One region of the Clostridium septicum genome, then DNA from elsewhere that is predicted to be linked to it. Evidence: a T-box and tRNA genes for the amino acid it is inferred to sense, from the RefSeq annotation. Region 1 holds a T-box; the other holds one or more tRNA genes.

What was found. A T-box is a leader RNA that pairs with one kind of tRNA and senses whether it is charged. The one in region 1 lies ahead of asnS (asparagine--tRNA ligase), so its partner is inferred to be a tRNA-Asn.
Region 2: it encodes a tRNA-Asn, which carries the amino acid that the T-box ahead of asnS (asparagine--tRNA ligase) is inferred to sense. The anticodon was not compared.

What each region holds. Positions count from the first base shown of each region.
Region 1 is NZ_CP023671.1:1,902,496-1,914,249, forward strand. Features, by position in the region: gene CP523_RS08430 (FecCD family ABC transporter permease) at 1-392, shown strand, start outside; gene CP523_RS08435 (FecCD family ABC transporter permease) at 392-1,399, shown strand; gene CP523_RS08440 (ABC transporter ATP-binding protein) at 1,402-2,196, shown strand; gene CP523_RS08445 (MFS transporter) at 2,193-3,455, shown strand; gene CP523_RS08450 (hypothetical protein) at 4,096-4,920, shown strand; gene CP523_RS08455 (hypothetical protein) at 4,910-5,779, shown strand; gene CP523_RS08460 (hypothetical protein) at 5,772-6,584, shown strand; gene CP523_RS08465 (ABC transporter ATP-binding protein) at 6,607-7,260, shown strand; gene asnS (asparagine--tRNA ligase) at 7,425-8,819, opposite strand; T-box leader at 8,876-9,122, opposite strand; gene CP523_RS16230 (cytochrome b5 domain-containing protein) at 9,215-9,904, shown strand; gene CP523_RS08480 (metallophosphoesterase family protein) at 9,952-10,647, opposite strand; gene CP523_RS08485 (M24 family metallopeptidase) at 10,799-11,754, shown strand, end outside.
Region 2 is NZ_CP023671.1:2,165,934-2,177,687, forward strand. Features, by position in the region: rRNA gene CP523_RS09905 (23S ribosomal RNA) at 1-2,390, shown strand, start outside; tRNA gene CP523_RS09910 (tRNA-Asn) at 2,497-2,571, shown strand; gene CP523_RS09915 (polysaccharide deacetylase family protein) at 2,863-3,801, shown strand; gene CP523_RS09920 (response regulator transcription factor) at 3,907-4,587, shown strand; gene CP523_RS09925 (sensor histidine kinase) at 4,575-5,981, shown strand; gene CP523_RS09930 (hypothetical protein) at 5,987-7,474, shown strand; gene CP523_RS09935 (TldD/PmbA family protein) at 7,476-8,855, shown strand; gene CP523_RS09940 (TldD/PmbA family protein) at 8,867-10,210, shown strand; gene CP523_RS09945 (LTA synthase family protein) at 10,398-11,754, opposite strand, start outside.

The DNA.
Region 1 (11,754 bases):
GAATTATAGGACTTATTATAGCAGTTTTTTTATCACCTAAGATAAATATATTAAATCTTGGAGATGATGTTGCAATTGGACTTGGAGAAAACCCAGAAAAAATAAGGTTTACGACCCTTATGATTATGATACCAATGTGCGCAGCAGCAGTAGCTGTAGGAAAAAATATAGCCTTTGTTGGTCTTATAGTTCCTCAAATAATTAGAAAAATATTAGGAGAAGATTATAGAAAAAATATACCATGTGCTTTTTTGCTTGGGGCAGTTCTTTTAACTTATGCAGATATTGCAGCAAGAATGTTTTTTGCTCCTTATGAAACTCCAATTGGAGTATTTACAGCATTAATAGGAATACCATTTTTCATATCAGTTGCTAGAAAGGAGAGAGGCTAATGAAGAAAAAAAGATTTAAAATAGTTTTATTAATTTTAATAGCTTTGTTACTTATATCCTTTGTAGTTACACTGTGTTGGGGGACTTATAATGTTTCTCCTTTAGAGGTTATAAAAACACTTTTAGGAAATGGAAGTAAGCTTCAAAATACAGCAGTATTAAATATTAGATTGCCAAGACTTTTGGTTGGATCTTTTGTAGCAATTTGTTTATCAACAGCAGGGGCAATTCTTCAAACTGTAACTAAAAATGATTTAGCAGATACAGGGATAATAGGTATAAATGCTGGGGCAGCAGTAGCAGCAATAATATTTATTACTTATCAAACTGCAAATTATTATAGTCAGCTGGGACAATTCTCAATTTTTGTATTGCCGTTTATGGCTATAGTAGGGGCGGGAATTACTTCTTTCATTATATATATGTTATCTAGTAGAAATGGTCTAAGACCTAAAAGACTTCTATTAATAGGAATTGGATTAAATGCAGGACTTAATGCCTTTATAACGTTTTTCACTTTTAGAGGTGGTGTTGGAGATTATAATAGAGTATTAGTTTGGACATCAGGAAGCCTTTGGGGATCTGGATGGAGTTATGCAAAGGTAATTATTCCTATAACAGTGGTGATGTTTATATTAGTTTTATTGAATCATAAAAAGTTAGATGTTTTAAATCTTTCAGATGAGCTTGCTATATCTTTGGGATTAAACTTAGAAAAAGAAAGAAAGAAGTTTTTGAAATATGCAGTTATATTAGCAGGAACAGCTACAGCCTTTGCAGGAAATATTGGGTTTTTAGGGCTTATATCTCCTCATATTGCCAAAAAATTAGTTGGACCTTATCATAAAAATTTTATTATAATATCAGCAATAATAAGTGTTATAATAATTCTTTTTGCAGATGCGGTTTCAAGAAATTTATTTTCTCCAATTGAAATTCCTGTTGGAATAACAGTATCAATATTTGGAGTACCATATTTTATTTATTTAATGATAAAGGAGAAATAATTATGGAGGCTATTAGTGTAAAGAACTTATCAGTAGCATATGAAAATAATACTATAATTGAAGATATGGATTTATCAATACAAAAGGGTAAAATAAATATAATAATTGGAGCTAATGGATGCGGAAAATCAACTTTGCTTAAAACTATAGCAAGAATTAATAAACCTAAAAGTGGGGATATTTTTGTAAATAACAAAAATCTAAAAAAGATAAAAGAAAAGTATATAGCAAAAGAAATTGCTTTTCTTCCACAAGGACCGGTTTGTCCTAGTGGACTTACAGTAAGAGAACTTGTGGCTTATGGAAGATTTCCACATCAAAAAATTATAGGTGGACTTAATAATCATGACAAAGAGATTATTGACTGGGCAATAGAGGAAACTGGCCTTAATGAATTTGCAAATAGAGAGGTTGAAAATTTATCTGGTGGGCAAAGACAAAGGGCATGGATTGCCATGACATTAGCTCAGGAAACAGATATTATAATGCTTGATGAGCCTACAACTTATTTAGATATGTCATATCAACTTGAGGTATTAGAAGTTCTTCAGAAGCTTAATAAAGAAAAAAATATTACAGTAGTTATAGTTCTTCATGAACTTAACAATGCTTGTAGATTTGCAGATAATATAATAGGACTAAAAAAAGGAAAGATTATTTGTGAAGGAAAGCCAATAGATGTAATTAATAAAGAAACTTTAAGGAAGATATATGGAATAGAAGCTAATATTAAGACAAGTGAAAATGGAGAGTATCCGGTATGCACTGAATATGAACTTTTCAGGGAGGATACATGATAAATAAAAACTTTATAATAATAGTAATAGGACAGATAATCTCACTTTTTGGAAATGCAATTCAAAGATTTAGCATGTCTTTATATTTATTAGAATTTACAGGAAGTACAGCAGCCTTTGCTAATATATTAGCAATATCAACTATACCTTATATTATATTTGCACCAATTGCAGGTAGAATTGTAGATAATGTGAATAGAAAGAAAATAATGGTTTACTTAGATTTATTTTGTACTATATTAATTGGAGCATATGCATTTATATTACTAAATGGAAGTGATAATGAGTTAATAGTTGCTGTAGTTATGTTTATATTATCAATATGTTCTACTTTATATGGACCTGCAGTAACATCTTCAATTCCGCAAATAGTAAATGAAGACAAACTTACTACAGCAAATGGAATAATAAATCAAGTAGGATCTGTTGTAAATTTTGTAGGACCAATACTTGCTGGAGTTCTTTATGGTTTATTAGGAATTAAGTTAATAGTAATTATAAATGCAATAAGTTTCTTAGTATCGGCAATTATGGAATTATTCTTGGATATTCCAGATGTAAGAAAAAAAGAGGAGATATGTTGTAATAATAAGGAAAATTTATTATCAGTGGATTTTTTAAGAAAATCATTTGTAGATATGAAAAATAGTTTTGGTTACTTAAAAAAGGAAAAGAAAGTTGTATTAGGAATTATAGTTTCCTATGCTCTTTGTAATATTTTTTTAGTGCCAATATTATCAATAGTTGCACCATACTTTATAAATATATTACTTGGATTACCTTCACAGATTTATGGAATAGTAGAAGGCATATGCGTTATTGGGATGATATTAGGTGGTATTTTAATAAGTATAAAACCAAATATGTTCTCTATGAAGAAAATCCATTATACATATTTTCCTATGATATTAGGGGTTATGTTAATGTCTATATTAGGATTTATAAATATAAATAGTTATGCTTTAGCAGGAATATTTGCTATTAGCGGTATGGCTATAATGCTATCTTTAGCATTATCAAATATATTAACTTTGACATTTATACAAAAAGAAGTACCAGCAGATATGTTAGGACGTGTATCAGCTTTTTCAACAGCAGTAGCAACAATAAGTGTTGCACCAGGACAATTATTATTTGGACAAGTAATAGATAGTGGAATACCGATAGGGTTAATTTTAGGTATAACAACTATAATAAATATTGGGCTTATATTGTTTGTTAAATGGAATGTAAGAGAATTAGATATAATAGAGAAGTAACTTTTAATTATATATTTTTAGTATGAATAAGGGATTTTTATATGAAGATAAAATGAAAAAGTATAAGAAGTAGGTGTTGATAAATTACTTCCTATACTTTTTTTGTATTTAGGAAGCCTTATATCATACGTGGAATTTAAAAAGGTTTATATCTATGGTGAATAACACAAATTTCCTTCTGATTATAATAAGTAAATAAAATTTATTGCTAATAAATAATTTATATTTAGAGTTAATGAACTATATTATAATAAAATGTAGATTTTGTTAGATTTAGGCAAGTATAAATATCACAAATACGGATGATTTTATATTTATGTATATAATGTTTAAATAAATAATACAAATAACAAGAATATTAAATGAAAAAATTTAGTTTAATTATAAATAATAAAATAAAAATTGACAAATTTTTATTTTTTAAATATGATATTTATGTACTCCTTAGCTAACTTTCATAGTTGAAGAGATATCATATTATTGTAATTCTTAGTCTGTAAATTCTAATGATAAAGTTAAAATTAATTATATACTTTGTTTACAAGATGATAGATATAATAAATTACTATAGTACAAAAATATTTTTAATAATTTATTTTTGTAAAAATAAATTATTAAAAGTTTATAAAAAGGAGAAAGAATGATATTAAATGAACTTAAAAGAGTAATTACAAGTAAAAAATTTATTATAGTTATTTTTATAGGATTATTAATTGCTTCTATTAGTGTATATATTGATATTAAACAATACATATTTTTCAATTATGATGCTCCTGATATCCAAACACCAGAACTCCAAGAAAAGGCTAAAATTATGGTAGAGAACGGTCTAAATAAATATTCAGTATTTTTTAGTTCATTCTTAATGTCTATTGTTACAATGCCTATTCTCTCAGTATTACCTTTTGGATTGTCATATATAGAAGATAAGGAATATGGCATTATTAAACAAATAGATATGAGAATAAACCATAGGAAATATATATTATCAAAATTACTTGTTAATGGAATTGCTGGTGGATTAGCAATAATAATTCCAACTATAATATTAAGTATATTAATTTTTACTTTTTTAAAAGGTAATATAACTAGCTTTTATGGATATGGTAAAATTGGAGGACCATTTGCAAAATTATTAACTGAAAATTTTGGTATTTATATAATGATGCATATGTTTATAAATTTTATTTTAGGTTTTGCTTATGCTAATATTGGATTAGCAATTTCTGCATTTATCAAAAATAAGATAGCAATAATACTTTCACCATTTCTATTTTGGATATTAGGAAGTATGTTCTGTTCCATTTTAAATATATATAACTATTCACCATCATCCATTAGTCAATTTTATAGAAGTGCAGATATGACTGTAAGTAATATTTTTGTAGAAATAATAGTTATAATTGTTTTATTTTCAACACTATTTATTTCTAAAACAAAAAAGGGTGACATATATGAGAAATAAGAATAATAGAGATAAAATTATAGAGTTGGTAAAGTTAAACTTAGATATTTGTAATATATCAAAAAAAATAATATTAAGTATATTAATATTTTCTGTAGTAATTTATATTATTACTAACCGATTAGCAGAAGTAAGTTATAGCTATAATTTAGATTTAAATATATGGGATGGAATTTTTAGAACTACAACTTATAGCAGTTTAATTTTAGGTTTCTACTTTCCTTATATTATAATTTTAACAACTTTTTTTAATACTAAAAGTGATTATATAAAATTTATAATGTTAAGAACTAAAGAAAAAAGAATATGGATTGTATCTAAGATTTTAACTAATATTGTGTTTAGTTTTTTGTTTACAATTTCTTTTTTTATTATTGTATTTAGTATTAACTTCCTAATGTTTAAATTTGAAAATAAATGGAGTGAAATTATATTAAATAAGAATAGCATTAAGCTTGCTGGTTTGTTATATCCAAATTTCTTTGTTTATAGTTTTAAGCCGCTCGAAGGGTTTTTAATATCTTTTTTACAAATCTTTATATCTTCCTCAATTGTTTTAAATTTAAGAGATCTATTAATAAATTATATAAAATCAAAAAATGTTTCATACTCAATAATGAGTATGTATTTAATTATGAATATTATTATTGAGTCATATGGTTTAAATGAAGGTATATTTAAAATAAATGAATATATAGGATTGGGTACAATATCTATTATATTTAAGCATAAGTTTAAAAATTATAATGGATTTACTACTTCTTTAAGTACTTCAATTATAATTAGTTTAATACTTTTATTTGTAATATTATTTTTAAATCTATTCTTTAGTAGAAAGGCATTAATGGAAAATGATTAAAAGAATAGTAAGTATAAATTTCAAGGTAAATAATGAAGCACTGCGAATTTTAATTTTATTTGTTGTAGGTATATTAATAACAAATCTACATTATGGATTAATGGGAATAGATAATAATACTTTATTAATGGGAGATGTTATTATAGAAACTTATGGTGGATTAGTAACAGAGTATAGTATATATAACATTTTTTATTTTATATTATGGATTACTCCATATATAATAGTATTAAATTTGCTTAATTTATCTACAATAGATAGATTTAGAGAAAGTACAACTTTGGTACTACCAAGAGTTAAAAAGAAGTCAAAGTGGTTTATAGCTTTTAATTTAACGATAATAATAAGAATAAGTATATATTTTTTTACATTATTTTTATCTTCGCTAGTTGTAGTTTTGATAAAAAGTGGATATGTAGCATTTCAAAATTCACCAGTACACATAAATAGCGTAATAAATATAAATCAATATGGTATTTCATTATATATTATTTTATTAAATATTTTGACAGTAGTAGCTATACAACTTTTTTTAAATAATTTATATTCTATTTTTTCAAGATCAAATGAAGCAAGTGTTATAGGAATACTGTTTTATATAGCACCAATATTTTACCCTAAAAAGACTGAATTTTGCAAAATGTTTTTGGTTAATAATGGAATGCTAAAAAGATATGAAATGTTTGAGAATGGATTTAATGGATTGAATTTTAAGAGTTCTTTGATATTTATTATTGCTTTTATAATAATAAATTTTTTAATAGGACTATTTATAATCAAAAAACAGGATATTGTAGATATTTAATTATTAGTAGGAGGATAATTTTTTGAATGATAATGTAATAGAAATAGTTAATTATACAAAAATATTTAAAGGAACAACGGTTTTAAAAAATATAAATTTAAATATTATAAGAGGAAAATGCTATGGGATTGTGGGAAGAAATGGCTCAGGAAAAACCTTAATTTTTAAATCCATATGTGGATTTATTAGACCGACATCCGGATATGTAATGGTGAATGGTTTAAAAATAGGGTTTGATGTAGATTTTCCTGATGATGTTGGAGCGTTAATTGAGCAACCAGGATTTTTACCAAATTATAATGCGTTTGATAATTTAAAGTTTTTAGCAAATATTAGAAATAAAATTGGTAATAAAGAAATTGAAAAGGTATTAAAATTTGTAGAGTTATATCCAATTGATAATAAGTTAGTAAAAGAATATTCTTTAGGTATGAAGCAACGATTAGGTATAGCACAAGCTATAATGGAGGATCCTGAAATATTAATATTAGATGAACCTTTTAATGGATTAGATAAAGAGGGAGTTAAAAACCTAAAAGAAAAGTTAATAGAACTTAAAGAAAAGGGAAAAACAATACTGATGACAAGTCATATATATCAGGATATAGAGGAACTAAGTGACTATATTTATGAAGTAGATAATGGAGTTTTAATTAAACTTAAAGGTGATAATTAGTAGAAAAAATTTATGAATATTATAAAGGATCATAAATATAAAATAATGTTTATTTTATATTTATGGACAGGCATTAAAATAGTAAGTTAGTTACTTTAATATAATTTAGTAAAATAGCAATGAACAAACCATAGTAAACATACTGCTTACTATGGTTTGTTTAATTAGAATTCAGATTGTCCTGTAGTTCTTGGGAATGGTATTACGTCTCTGATATTTGACATACCAGTAACATACATTATAAGTCTTTCAAATCCTAGTCCGAATCCAGCATGTTTAGTTTCACCGAATTTTCTAAGATCTAAATACCACCAATAGTCTTCTTCTTTAAGACCTAGTTCAGCCATTCTCTTAGTTAAAATATCGATTCTTTCTTCTCTTTGGCTACCACCGATTATTTCACCTATTCCAGGAACTAATAAGTCCATAGCTGCAACAGTTTTTTGATCATCATTTAATCTCATATAAAATGCTTTAATATCTTTTGGATAATCAGTAACGAACAATGGTTTCTTAAAGTGTTCTTCAGTAAGATATCTTTCATGTTCAGTTTGTAAATCGATACCCCACTCTACTGGATAATCAAATTTCTTATTAGATTTCTTTAAAATTTCTATAGCTTCAGTATAAGTAACTTTTCCAAAATCTGATGAAACTACGTGATTCAATCTATCGATAACACCTTTATCAACGAATTGATTAAAGAATGCCATTTCTTCTGGACATTCAGTCATTACATATTCAATAACATATTTTAACATATCTTCTGCTAATTCCATATCATCTTTTAAATCAGCAAATGAAATTTCAGGTTCTATCATCCAGAATTCAGCCGCATGTCTAGCTGTATTTGAATTTTCAGCTCTGAATGTAGGTCCAAAAGTATAAACATTTCTAAATGCTAAAGCATAACATTCAGCGTTTAATTGTCCTGATACTGTAAGATTTGATTCTTTACCGAAGAAATCTTGACTGAAATCTATAGCTCCATCTTCGGTTTTTGGAGTATTATTTAAATCTAGAGTTGTTACTCTAAACATTTCTCCAGCACCTTCACAGTCACTTCCAGTTAAAATTGGAGTATGAGTATATACAAATCCTCTTTCTTGGAAGAATTTGTGTATAGCATAAGCAGCTACTGAACGAACTCTAAATACTGCTGAGAATGCATTACTTCTTGGTCTTAAATGAGCTATAGTTCTTAAATATTCAAAAGTATGTCTTTTCTTTTGAAGAGGATAGTCTGATTGAGACATGCCTTCAATAACTATTTCTTTTGCTTGAATTTCAAATGGTTGTTTAGCTTCTGGAGTAGCAACTAAAGTACCTACAACAGATATTGATGAGCTTATAGGTAATTTAGAAACTTCCTTAAAGTTTTCTAGTTTGTTATCAAAAACAATTTGAACATTTTTAAAGAAAGTACCATCATTAACTTCTATAAATCCAAATGCATTTGATGCTCTTAATGTTCTTATCCATCCAGAAATTTTAACTTCTTTTGATAAGTATTCACTTTCATTTCTATAAAGTGATTTAATTAAAACTACTTTATCCATAAATTAAGCCTCCTATATATAATATATCTTAAAAATAAAAAAACCCTTCATCCCTATAAAGGGACGAAAGGATACTTTCGCGGTACCACCCAAATTGTCATAAACATATGACCACTTAACTGACACAAATAATGTCATTCAATTAATAACGGTTTGAATCCGTCTAAGCCTACTCTCATTTAAATTTAGATTTCAGTTAGAAACTCAGAGATGTTCTTCACTAAAGGTTTCGTATAAGGCTCACACCATCCCTTATTCGCTAAGACTACATCCAAAAGCTACTCTTCTCATCACAGTAATAATTTATAATGTTTATTACGATTTTACACTAATTTACTAACATTTGCAACTTTTTATCATAATATATTTTTATAGTGTTTTATTTGGAGGAGTTTATGACCAAAAAGGATTTTTTAGAAGAAAAATTTACAGAGTTAAATCAATTAAAAACTATTTTATTAACGTATCCAAAGGATTACAAGGATAGTATTATAGAAGTTATGGAGGGGGTTTGTAATAAGGTTACTAAATACTTAGATGATTGTAAGAACCATACATTTAGAGGGGAATCTTTAGTAAATAAAAAATTTACATTACAGGAATTAGCTAATTACAATGGAAAAAATGGTATGCCTGCATATATATCCATTAATAGCAATGTTTATTTAGTTAAAAATAATAGAGTATTTAATGAAAATATCTATGGATTAAGGGCTGGAAAAGATTTAACAGATTTTTTTAGTAATTCGAATATAGATATAAATGAGGTTTTAGGAGAATTAAAGTTAATTGGTGTAATAGTACCAGAAATGTCTAGAAGGTGTAGAGAAAATGTAATTATGGATATGCCAACAGAGTTTACTATTAATGAGCTTCAAAAGTATAATGGTAGGAATGGAATGGCAGCTTTAGTTGCTATAAATGGAACTGTATATGATGTTGCAGACGTAAAGGCCTGGCAAAATGGTGTCCATTTTGGAGTTATGGCAGGAAAAGATGTTACAAAGGCATTTTTAAATTGTCACTCAGAAAACAAAGATAAAATATTATCTAATTTGAGAGTAGTCGGTACCTTAATAGATTAATATAATAAAATTACCAATACACAATTAAATAGTGTATTGGTAATAATTTATTCTTTACCAGATATATATGAGTTTATTAAATTACAAGGAAAAGATAATAGTTGGGTATCTTTCACTATTCTTTTATATTCATACTCTAATTCTCTGATTCTTGATTTAACTGTATTATTTTCTATATCTAAGATACAATAAGTAATATTGGGTCTTCCTATTTTAGGCTTTCCAACACTACCAACATTAATAAATAATTTATTATTAAACTCTTTAATGATTGGTATATGAGTATGGGCACATACTAACACATCTTCTTTTAAATCTTCCATTATTTTTTGTGTATTTTCAGCATCTGCAAATAAATACTCATTTATCTTATTTGGACTTCCATGAACAAACTTAATTTTTAAATCATCTACTTTATATTCTAGAAATTCTGGTAATTGATTTAGATAAAATTTATTTGATTCTCTTACTTCTTGGCAATTCCAAGGTAGAGAGAAAGAATTTATTTCTGTATCCCTTATATAACTAAAGGCACCATCTACAACTGATGCATCATAATTTCCTTTTATACAAGGTAGATTTCGTCTTCTGATTAATGCGATAACCTCATTTGGATGTGGACCATACCCAACAAGATCCCCAAGGCAAACAATCATATCAACCTTTTGTTCATCAATATCTTCTAATGTTTTCATTAATGCGTAAATATTACCGTGAATATCTGAAATAGCAGCTATCCTCATTTTTTCCCCTCCTAAATAAACGTACATTATATTATACCACTTAGAAGTAATTAGAATAAGAAGTTTTAATTAAAAGTATAACATAGATATTATAGTATCTTTACAGTATACTATTAATAGAAGAGATAAAATATTTGAGGAGGAAGGAATAATGAAAGAAACTAGAATACAAAATGTATTAGAAGCAATGGAAAAACAAGGACTAAATCAGATTATAGTGACATCAGCACCTTCTATTTTTTATTTAACAGGAAAGTGGATTTCTCCGGGGGAGAGAATGATAGCTTTATACTTAAACACTAATGGAAGTCATAAGTTTATAGTAAATAAGTTATTTCCTATATATGAAGATTTAGGAGTAGATATATTATGGTATTCAGATATAGAAGATCCAATAAACTTATTATGCACAGTTGTGGATAAAGAAAAGGCTTTAGGTGTGGATAAAACTTGGCCAGCTCATTTCTTAATTAATTTAATGAATAGAAATATTGTTAAAGGATTTGTAAATTCATCTCCTATAATAGATAGATTAAGAATGATAAAAGATGAAGAAGAAATAAAGCTTATGAAAAAATCATCAAATATAAATGACAAAGTTATGAAAGAATTATGGGAGAACTTTAAAGAAGGATATTCTGAAAAGTATTATTCTAATCTTTTAGCTGAATTATATGAAAAAGAAGGAGTGAATTCATTTTCTTTTTCACCTATAATTGCAACAAGTCCAAATGGTGCAGATCCTCATCATAAATCAGGGAATTCTAAGTTAAGAAAAGGTCAAAGTATAGTAATAGATATGGGAGGAATATATAATTATTATTGTTCAGATATGACTAGAACTATATTTTTTGGAGAAGCCCCAACGAAAGAGCATGAAAAGATATATAATATAGCAAAAGAAGCAAACTTGAAAGCTATATCAAAAGTAAAAGATGGTGTGAAATTTTCAGAAATAGATAAAGCAGCACGAGGACATATAGAAGATGCTGGATATGGAGAATATTTTACTCATAGAACAGGTCATAGTATAGGAATAGAATGTCATGATTTTGGAGATGTAAGCTCTGTTAATAATGATGAAGTTAAATCAGGAATGATATTCTC
Region 2 (11,754 bases), 260 kb from region 1:
AGAACCCCGGGAGGGGAGTGAAATAGAACCTGAAACCGTGTGCCTACAACCGGTCAGAGCACCATATGAGTGTGATGACGTGCTTTTTGTAGAACGAGCCAACGAGTTACGGTATGTAGCAAGGTTAAGTACTTAAGGTACGGAGCCGAAGGGAAACCGAGTCTTAATAGGGCGAGTAGTTGCATGCCGTAGACCCGAAACCGGGTGACCTATCCATGGCCAGGTTGAAGCGGGGGTAAAACCCCGTGGAGGACCGAACCACGTTGCTGTTGAAAAAGCATGGGATGAGCTGTGGATAGCGGAGAAATTCCAATCGAACTCGGAGATAGCTGGTTCTCCTCGAAATAGCTTTAGGGCTAGCGTCGGATATGAGTAATGGAGGTAGAGCACTGAATGGGCTAGGGGGCGTATCGCTTACCGAACCTTATCAAACTCCGAATGCCATATACTATTAGTCCGGCAGTCAGACTACGAATGATAAGATCCGTGGTCAAAAGGGAAAAAGCCCAGATCGTCAGCTAAGGTCCCAAAGTGTAAGTTAAGTGGAAAAGGATGTGGGATTTCTAAGACAACTAGGATGTTGGCTTAGAAGCAGCCACTCATTGAAAGAGTGCGTAATAGCTCACTAGTCGAGAGATCCTGCGCCGAAAATGTCCGGGGCTCAAACTTACCACCGAAGCTACGGGCTCATCGTAAGATGAGCGGTAGAGGAGCGTCGTAATCGGGCTGAAGTCGTACCGTAAGGAGCGGTGGACTGATTACGAGTGAGAATGTTGGCATTAGTAGCGAGATGTGAGTGAGAATCTCACAGGTCGAAAATCTAAGGTTTCCTGGGGAAGGCTCGTCCGCCCAGGGTTAGTCGGGACCTAAGCCGAGGCCGATAGGCGTAGGCGATGGACAATCGGTTGATATTCCGATACCACTACAATCGTTATTATCGATGGTGTGACGGAGAAGGATAGGATGTGCTAGCGATTGGAAATGCTAGTCTAAGCGTTTAGGGAGTTGAAATAGGCAAATCCGTTTCAACAATCCTGAGGCGTGATGGGGAAGGCCATTAGGCTGAAGTATCTGATTCCATGCTTCCAAGAAAAGCATCTAGAGAGAGAAGTAGTGCCCGTACCGCAAACCGACACAGGTAGATGAGGAGAGAATCCTAAGACCAGCGGAAGAATTGCAGTTAAGGAACTAGGCAAATTGACCCCGTAAGTTAGCGAGAAGGGGTGCCTACGAGAGTAGGCCGCAGAGAATAGGCCCAAGCAACTGTTTAGCAAAAACACAGGTCTCTGCTAAAGCGCAAGCTGATGTATAGGGGCTGACGCCTGCCCGGTGCTGGAAGGTTAAGGGGAACACTTAGCGCAAGCGAAGGTGTGAACTTAAGCCCCAGTAAACGGCGGCCGTAACTATAACGGTCCTAAGGTAGCGAAATTCCTTGTCAGGTAAGTTCTGACCCGCACGAATGGCGTAATGACTTGGGCACTGTCTCAACTGCAAATCCGGCGAAGTTGTAGTGCGAGTGAAGATGCTCGCTACCCGCGATTGGACGGAAAGACCCCGTAGAGCTTTACTGTAGCTTAGCATTGAATTCCGATATTGTCTGTACAGGATAGGTGGGAGACTTGGAAACTAGGGCGTCAGCCTTGGTGGAGTCAACCTTGGGATACCACCCTGACAGTATTGGGGTTCTAACCGGACGCCATGAATCTGGTGACGGGACATTGTTAGGTGGGCAGTTTGACTGGGGCGGTCGCCTCCTAAAAAGTAACGGAGGCGCCCAAAGGTTCCCTCAGAACGGTCGGAAATCGTTCGAAGAGTGCAAAGGCAGAAGGGAGCCTGACTGCGACACCCACAAGTGGAGCAGGGACGAAAGTCGGGCTTAGTGATCCGGTGGTACCTCGTGGGAGGGCCATCGCTCAACGGATAAAAGCTACCTCGGGGATAACAGGCTGATCTCCCCCAAGAGTCCACATCGACGGGGAGGTTTGGCACCTCGATGTCGGCTCGTCGCATCCTGGGGCTGTAGTAGGTCCCAAGGGTTGGGCTGTTCGCCCATTAAAGCGGCACGCGAGCTGGGTTCAGAACGTCGTGAGACAGTTCGGTCCCTATCCGTCGCGGGCGTAGGAAATTTGAGAGGAGCTGTCCTTAGTACGAGAGGACCGGGATGGACTGACCTCTGGTGCACCAGTTGTTCCGCCAGGAGCATGGCTGGGTAGCTAAGTCGGGAAGGGATAAACGCTGAAAGCATCTAAGCGTGAAGCCCCCCTCAAGATGAGATTTCCCATAGCATAAGCTAGTAAGACCCCTTGAAGAACACAAGGTTGATAGGTCAGAGGTGTAAGTGTGGTAACATATTTAGCTGACTGATACTAATAGGTCGAGGGCTTGACCAAAACAAAAAGATGAAACTTAGCAGAGCTGAGTGAATTCGAGAAACGAAATCAAAGATTTTGGCTCTCATTCATGTGCAATTTTCAGAGAATATATTCTGAATAATATTCCGTGGTAGCTCAATGGTGGAGCACTCGGCTGTTAACCGATAGGTTGGAGGTTCGAATCCTCTCCACGGAGCCATTATTTAATAAAAATAGTTTTATAAGAATGGAAACAATCTATTTTTATAAAACTATTTTTTTGCGCGTTAATTTTTATTCAAATGGGATAATATATATTATTAAAATTACATAGTTAATAATATTATTTATGTACACTTATTTTGAAATTTTAGTCATTTAAAGGCGAAAAGGTATGTAATTTTGTAACTTTTTCGTAACTTTTGGTTAATAAAATGTAAATTATTAAAGTGGACAAGGGTATATAATTAATTTAGATGATTTATTAGCTTTATAGGAGTGTGTTAAAAATATGAAAAAATCCAAAAAAATGATAAAAAGGAAGAAGCAAAAGAATTTTATTATATTTGTAAGCGCATTAATTTTTTGCGTATTTGCAGTGATTTTTCTTTCAACTAAATTAAAAAATGATACTATAGATATAAAGGCAGATGAAATAGAGAATAAGAATAGTAGTGAAAATCCCAAAACATCAGAAGTAAATTCTGATAAACCTAAAGAAGTTACTTTAGATAATTCAAATTATCTATCATTAAAAGATGATCCAAATGCAGATGATGCATCAGTGGTATTACCTGAAACAATGTATAAATGGAACTTTCAAAGAACCGATGGAAAAAAGATAGCATATCTTACATTTGATGACGGTCCATCAGAGAATGTAACTGGTAAAATATTAGATACATTAAAAGATAATAATATAAAAGCTACATTCTTCACTTTAGGATCAGCAATAGAGGAAAATCCTAAATCAGGTGAATTACTTAAAAGAATGGTTAAAGAAGGACATGCTATAGCGAATCATGGATATTCTCATGATTATAAAATTTTATATCCTAACGGTTCAGTAGATGTAAATTCTTTCATGAATGATATGGAAAAAAACAGAAAAATACTTAAAGAAAAACTAGGTAAGGATTTTGATACCAGAGTAATTAGATTACCTGGTGGACATGGAACTTGGGATGGAGTAAGTGCATTAGATGCTGAACTATCAAAACAAGGGTTATACCAAGTAGATTGGAATTCATTAAACGGAGATGCAGAGGCAAATAATCGCTCAACAGAGGAACTAATTGGAAGGTTAAGGGAAACAATTGACCAGTTTGATTATGATACTGTAATAGTATTAATGCATGATTCAGCAGGAAAGAAAACAACAGCTGAGTATTTACAAAATGCTATAGATTACTTAAGAGCAAAGGGTTTTGAATTTAGAACATTAAAATAAAGAGACGGTAAACCGTCTCTTTATTTTATATATTTAGATAATTGGAAAAAATTAATACTTAAAGTATTATATAAATTAAGGAATAATATTTTTAGAGGTGATTTTATGGGAAAAGTTTTATTAGTAGAAGATGAGGCTAGTATTAGAGGATTTTTAAAGATAAATTTAAAAAGAAATGATTTAAAGGTATTAGAAACAGATAACGGAGAAGATGGATTAAAAATTGCAGATTTAGAAAGACCTGAAATAGCTATTTTAGATGTAATGTTACCTGGAATAGATGGTTTTGAAGTTTGTGATACATTAAGAAGGAAATATCCAAATATGGGTATAATAATGTTAACAGCTAAAAGTCAAGATATAGATAAAATTATGGGATTAGAGTATGGTGCAGATGATTATATAGTAAAACCTTTTAATCCAATAGAAGTAGTTTTAAGAGTTAAAGCTCTTTTAAGAAGGATTGTAGAGAAACAAAATAAAAGAGAAAAATTAATAGTTGGTAATTTTACTATAGATTTATATTCTCAAAAATTATTGAAACAAGAAGAAGAGATAGATCTTACACCTAAAGAATATCTATTAATGAAACTATTTTTAGAGAATCCTAATAGAGCATTTAAAAGGGATGAATTATTAGATTTAGTTTGGGGAGAAAATTATTTTGGTGATCCTAAAATAATAGATGTAAATATAAGAAGGTTAAGGGCTAAAATAGAAGATGATTCATATGAACCAAAATATATAGAAACTGTATGGGGAATTGGATATAGATGGAGAGTTTAAAAAGTAAAAGTATAAAAATTAGGCTTATAAGAAATTTTTTTATAGTTATTTTTTCAATAATAGTTTTTTTAAATGTATTATTACTTATTTTTGTTAGAAAATATTATTATGATAACACTGAAGAACTATTAAGAAATCAAATTAAGGTTTCAACCAATTTTTATAATAAATATTTTTCGGCAGCATCATTGGTTGATGTTATTTCAGATAATGTTGATGCTTTTTGGAATCAAAGTAATGCTCAAGTAGAGATTTTAGATAATAAAGGTAAATTATTAATGGATTCTATAGGCGTTAAAGATGAAGAATTGTTAAAAACTCCAGATATAGAAAAAGCTATTAATGGGCATATTAGCAGATGGATTGGAAACGTAGATTATTATAAAAATAAGATTATGGTAGTATCAGCACCGATTACATCTAATGGTAGCGTAGTTGGGGTTATAAGATTAATAACATCTATGGAAGCAGTAGATGGAACTATAGAAGTAATAGTAGGATTCTTTTTAATTATATCAATATTAGTATTAGTTATAGGAGTTATTCTTAGTATTTTGATTTCTAATAGTATAATTGAGCCAATAAATTCACTTACACTTATAGCCGAAAAAATGGCTTCAGGGGATATGGCGATAAGAAGTAAAGTAAAAGATGAGGATGAGGTTGGTAAATTAGCTAATACTTTAAATTATATGGCCGATGAGTTAGAAAAAAGAGAACAACTTAAAAATGAATTTATATCATCTGTATCTCATGAATTAAGGACTCCTCTTACTGCTATAAAAGGTTGGGCTATAACATTAAATGATGAATCAACAGATAAAGAAACACTAAAGGTTGGTTTTGATATAATAGAAAAAGAAACAGAACGACTAACTAGTATGGTGGAAGAATTATTAGATTTTTCAAGGCTAATTAATGATAATATATCATTAAAAAAAGCAAATGTAGATTTAGATACTTTTATTATTTATATTAAAAATTATATGTCGCCTAGAGCTAACAGGGAAGGATTAAATTTTAAAGTAAATAAGTTAAATAATTTAGGAAGAGTATATATAGATGGAAATAGATTGAAACAAATTTTAATAAATTTATTAGATAATTCTTTCAAATTTACTGAATCAGGAGGAAAGGTGTCTTTAACGGTTTCTAATGAGAGTGAGTATATAAAATTTATAATAGAGGATAATGGAATAGGTATATCTAAGGAAGACCTCCCACGAGTTAAAGAAAAATTCTTTAAAGGAAAAACATCTAAATCTCAAAATGGAATTGGGTTATCAATATGTGATGAAATAATAAAATTACATAATGGAAAGTTTAATATTAATAGTACTTTGGGCATAGGAACAGTTGTAGAAGTAATTATTCCCATTGAAGTAGAGGAGTAATATAAATGAAAAAATTTATTTATTTTATAAATATTTTTGTGGTTTTATTTTTGCTTTCAGGCTGTCACAAAATAGGGGGAAAAGATATAGCAACAACTAAAACTCCTAAAAATAACTTACTAAGTATAAAAGGAAGTTGGAAAGTAGATTCAGTGGAGATAGTAGATGAAAATTTAAATATTGCAAGTGTTGATAATGATATTACAGATAGTGAAATTAATATAAGTGATAGTGCTATTGAGATTAAAGATGTAAAATATGATAGACCTAAATATAAGTTAAAGGTTGTAGATAAAAATTATATGTTATCATATGAAGCCGGTCTAAAAGTATCATCATTTATAAATAATGACGATAAAATAGATGTAATATCTATAATAAATAAAAATAATACATTAATAGGTGAATTTATTATAAAAGAAAAGGATAGAGGATTTTTATTCTATAGGGGAATGATTTTAGAACTTAGTAGAATATCAGAAAATGTAGAAGACAAAGATTATCCTTTAGAAAATAAAAATAATTATTCCGATGAATCAGCAGCAAATGATTATAATAGTGAAGTTGGAGTAATGCTTGGTTTAAAAGTTCCAAGAAAGAAAAATGAAGATGGGGGATATACCAAGGAAAAATATAGAACATTATGGATATCATTCAAAGATGGTGAGTTACAGCCTATAATGGAAAAGGAAAATATAATTTTTCCTAGAATGACAGGAATATGGGCATTAAAAAGTAATACAGCTAATTATAATGGCAATGAGATAGAATATTTTAATGTATCACCTATAGATGGAAAAGATGTAGAAGTTAATAGTGAAATTAAGGATAAAAATGTTTATAAGAATATAAAATTTGTAGGAAATAATTATATAGCAATAGAAAAATATGAAGGTAATGATTTTCAAAATAAATTTCCTATATATCAAGTTATACCTATAGATAATATTAATGCAGAAAATGGTATAATAATAGAAGAAATATATTCTAAGGATGCATCTGAAAAATATAAGATAGCTTATGAAAATGAATTAAGTAAATTAAGTGCAGAAAGTAAAGCAAAACTTAATACTAATATAGATTATAGTAATTTTTCAATTGAGAGAAAAGAAGGTAAATGGAAGTTAGTTGGTAAAATATCGCCTGTGGACTTAAATAGTAATGGTCTAGATTATGCTATAGGGTTAAATCCAAATAAAAAGCTTTTAAATTATGATGCTCTAACTGTACCTTGGAAAGTCTTAAAGGGAGAATTACCGCTTATAAGAGATGCATATATAGCGCCTACAGAAAGAATTGCCATAATAGTTTTTGAAGATAATATTGCAGTTTATGAAGTTGATAATAGAAGATTAAAAGGGTCACCATTAGTAAATATAAAACTGAATGGAGAGGAAGAGGTTATAATGGCAGAATGGAGTAGCCAAGGTTATGTTAAAAGTTGGTCAAATGTATTTAGTGATGGAAGAAATGTAATGGAAGAGGAGGAGTAATATGTTATCAAAAAGCATAGCATCTCGCGTATTAGCTAGATGTTTAATAACTGGTGGAGATTTCGCAGAAATATTTGAAGAGGATACAATAGATACTTCTATAAGTATATTAAATGGAAAGGTAGAAAATTCAGTAGCAGGAAGAAGTTATGGAATAGGAATTAGAATATTTAAAGGGTTTAAAAGTATATATGCTTATACAAATAATAATAGTTTGACATCTTTATTAGATACAGCACAAAAGGCTGCTTTAGCATTAGGAGAATTAAAAGAGGATGGTAACGTTATTTTAACAGATAGGTTTAACAATAATATTCATCCAATAATATATTTACCATCATCAATAGGAATAGACAAGAAAATAGGTATTATGAAGACAGCATATAAATCTGCTAAGGATTATAGTAGCGAAATATCTCAGGTTTCTGTTGGGTATGCAGATAAAGAGCAAAATATATTAATTGCAAATTCAGAAGGGTTATATACAGAAGATAAAAGAGTGAGAACTAGGTTAGCAATAAGCTCAGTGGCATCTTATAATGGAGAAAATCAAACTGGTTTTGAAGGACCAGGAAGACATATGGGATTTGAAATGTTTAGGGAAATAGATCCAGAATATTATGGAAAAGAGGCTTCAAGAGTTGCATATACAATGTTACATGCTAAACATTGTCCAGCTGGAAAAATGGCAGTAGCAATTGATAACGGTTTTGGAGGAGTTATATTCCATGAAGCTTGTGGACATTCATTAGAAGCAACGGCTGTAGCAAAAGGAAATTCTGTATTTACTGGAATGTTAGGAAAGCAGATAGCATCACCTAAAGTAACAGCAATAGATGATGGAACAATACCAAATGCTTGGGGTTCTTTAAATATAGATGACGAAGGTAATAAAACTAGAAAAAATATTCTTATAGAAAATGGTATTTTAAAATCATATATGATAGATAAACTAAACGGTAGAAGAATGGGTATGGAACCAACTGGAAGCTCAAGAAGACAAAGCTATAAGTATGCACCTACATCTAGAATGACAAATACTTATATTGCTTCAGGAGAAGATAATCCAGATGATATAATAAAATCAATTTCCCATGGATTATATGCAAAAAAAATGGGTGGAGGATCAGTTAATCCAGTTACAGGAGAATTTAATTTTGCTGTATCAGAAGGATATATAGTTAAAAATGGAATTATTCAAGAACCAGTTAGAGGTGCTAGTTTAATTGGTAAAGGTAGTGAAGTTTTAATGAATATTGATATGGTAGGAAATAATTTAGAATATGGTCAAGGAATGTGCGGATCTTCCTCTGGAAGTATTCCAACTAATGTAGGTCAGCCTATGATTAGAGTTAAAGAAATTACAGTAGGTGGAAGATAGGAGGAGAGGTTATGGAGTTTAATATTTTTATACAAAAGCTTTTTAGCGAAGCTAAAAAAGCTGGTTTTGACGAGTATGAAGTTTATTATATAGATAGGGAAAGTTTAAGTATAAATATTTATAAAGAAGAAGTTGAAAAATATAGTTTAAATAATTCTTATGGTTTATCATTTAGAGGAAAAATGAATGGTAAAATAGGATATTCATATACAGAAATTTTAGATAATGAAGCTATAGATATGCTTGTTAAAAAGGCAAAAGAAAGTGCTTTATCTATAGAAAACGAAGATGTCCATTTTATTTATGAAGGAGATAATGAATATAAGGATATAAAAACGTATTATGAAGAATTAGAAAATTTACCAGCCGATAAATTAATAGAATTAGCTATAGAAATTGAAAGAGAAGCTAAGAAATTAGATTCAAGAGTAAATAACTTTAGTGGTTGTGGAATTGGATATAATACTTCATCATATGGAATAATTAATTCTAAGGGGTTAAATTTAAAGAGTAAAGGAAATATATTAACTGCATATGTTGCACCTATAATAAAAGAAGGTGAAAATATGCATGATGGATTTGGATATATTGTGGCTAACTCTTTAGAAGAAGTAAATCCTAAAAAGATAGCAAAAGATGGAGTTGAAGAAGCACTTTCAAGAATAGGTGGAAAATCAATTTCTTCAAAGAAATATAGATGTATAATTAATAATGAAGCTATGGTATCAATATTATCAACATTTGCATCTACTTTTAGTGGGGATGCAGCTCAGAAAGGATTAAGCTTATTAAAGGATAAAGAAGGAGAAGTCATAGCAAATGATAAAGTTAATTTAGTAGATAATCCTCATTTACAAAATGGATTAGCATCAGTGCCATTTGATGATGAAGGTGTAGCTACAGTTAAGACATCAATTATAAAAGAAGGAAAACTAATTACGCTACTTCATAATTTAAAAACAGCTAATAAAGCTAACACAAAAACAACAGCTAACGGTTTTAAGAATTCATATACTTCACCAGTAGGAGTTTCACCAACTAATTTTTATATAGAAAGTGGATTAAAATCTTTTGATGAATTGATTGAAGAGATAGGGGAAGGATTATTAATCACAGAATTTGCAGGATTACATTCTGGAGCAAATGCTGTAACGGGAGATTTTTCTTTAGCTGCTAAAGGTTTTTATATAGAAAATAGCAAGAAAACATTTCCAGTTGAGCAAATAACCGTAGCAGGAAACTTCTTTAATTTATTAAAGGATATAGAAGAAATTGGAGATGATTTAAAATTTCCAATGAGTAGTATTGGAAGTCCATCAGTTATAATAAGAGAACTTGCAATTGCAGGAAAATAGAGCTATCTTTAAAATATCTAGTTATAAATACTGCTTGTACTTTATGAAAGTTAAAAAATACAGTCTAATATAAAAAGAGCATCTAGTAAGAATATTTAATCTTACTGGATGCTCTCTATTTTAAGTATTTTAGAAATAATTATTAAATTATAGTTTTTATATAGATAATTATTCTTTATTTAGATAATTATTCTTTATTTAGATAATTTGCTCTAATCATCTTATCTGAAAGTTCAACTATATTTTTATACATTTCTTTTTGTTCTTCAGTTAATCCATTCTCATAAATATCAAGATTAGTTGTTACTGCAAAGGATCTATTTGTATTTAATAAGTTTCTTCCTAAGGCAGTATTTTCATATTTTTCATTAGGAATTCCCATTAAATATAAAAGTGTTGGCATTATATCTACTTGTCCACCTAATAAATTATCAAAAGTCTTAGGGTTTTGCATATCTTTTGACCAAATTATAAATGGAATTGTATGATGGCCATTATCTAAAAACCAATCTTCTTTTTGGCTTAGTGATTCTATACTATGGTTATAATATTTATGAACTCCAGTATGGTCACCTTCTATAACTATAACAGTATTATCAAGAATTCCTTCTGCATCTAATTTTTCTAAGAACATACCGATTTGTTCATCAGTATATTTTACACTTTCAAAGTATCCTCCAAGCTCACTATCAGCTAATTCTTTTTCAAGTTCTAGTGTTCTATATTTGTCTGGTAGATCAAAAGGTCCATGATTTGTAAGTGTTATAGTAAAACCATAGAATGGTGATTTCATTTCCTTCAACATAGGAACTACTTGAGTAAAGTAACTTTTATCACTTAAGCCCATACCAATTTGTTCATCTATATTAAATGAATAATAATCAATAAACTTATTAAATCCAATACCAGTTAATCCATTTGTATAATTCCAGAAAGATCCCTTATCTGGGTGGATAGCAGCAGTTTCATAACCTTGTTCCTCTAATAGTAAAGGTAATGAATTATATTTTGTGTTTGGATATCTAAAGAAAGTACTACCTCTTCTAAGAGGGAACATTGAAGTATTAATCATTAAATCACAGTCAGAGCTTGTACCTTCATTAACCTGTTCATATATATGGGGGAAATAAATTCCTTGGCTAACTAATTCATTTAATACAGGTGTTATTGTTTTATTATTTATTTCTCTATTAATAACAAAGCTTTCTAGTGATTCAACTTGTATAACTATTAGATTTTTACCTTTAAACATTCCGTAGTACTCATTGTTAGGTAAATTTTCTTGTTTCATCTTAAAGAAGTCATCAACTTGTTTTTGCTCATCTGATGTTAATTCATAAGGTTTTGAATCTTTATAAACTTTATGAATATCAGAAAGATGATATCCAATAGGTGATAAAAATCTAGCGGTGTTAGTAGGGTCATAGCCTTCTAATATTGAAGCATTCTTAACATCTTTATTATTTAGTACATAAACGTTAAAAGGAACATAAGCAATATATCCTATACTAACAAGTAGTGAAATTAAAAAAGCGATTGGAGCC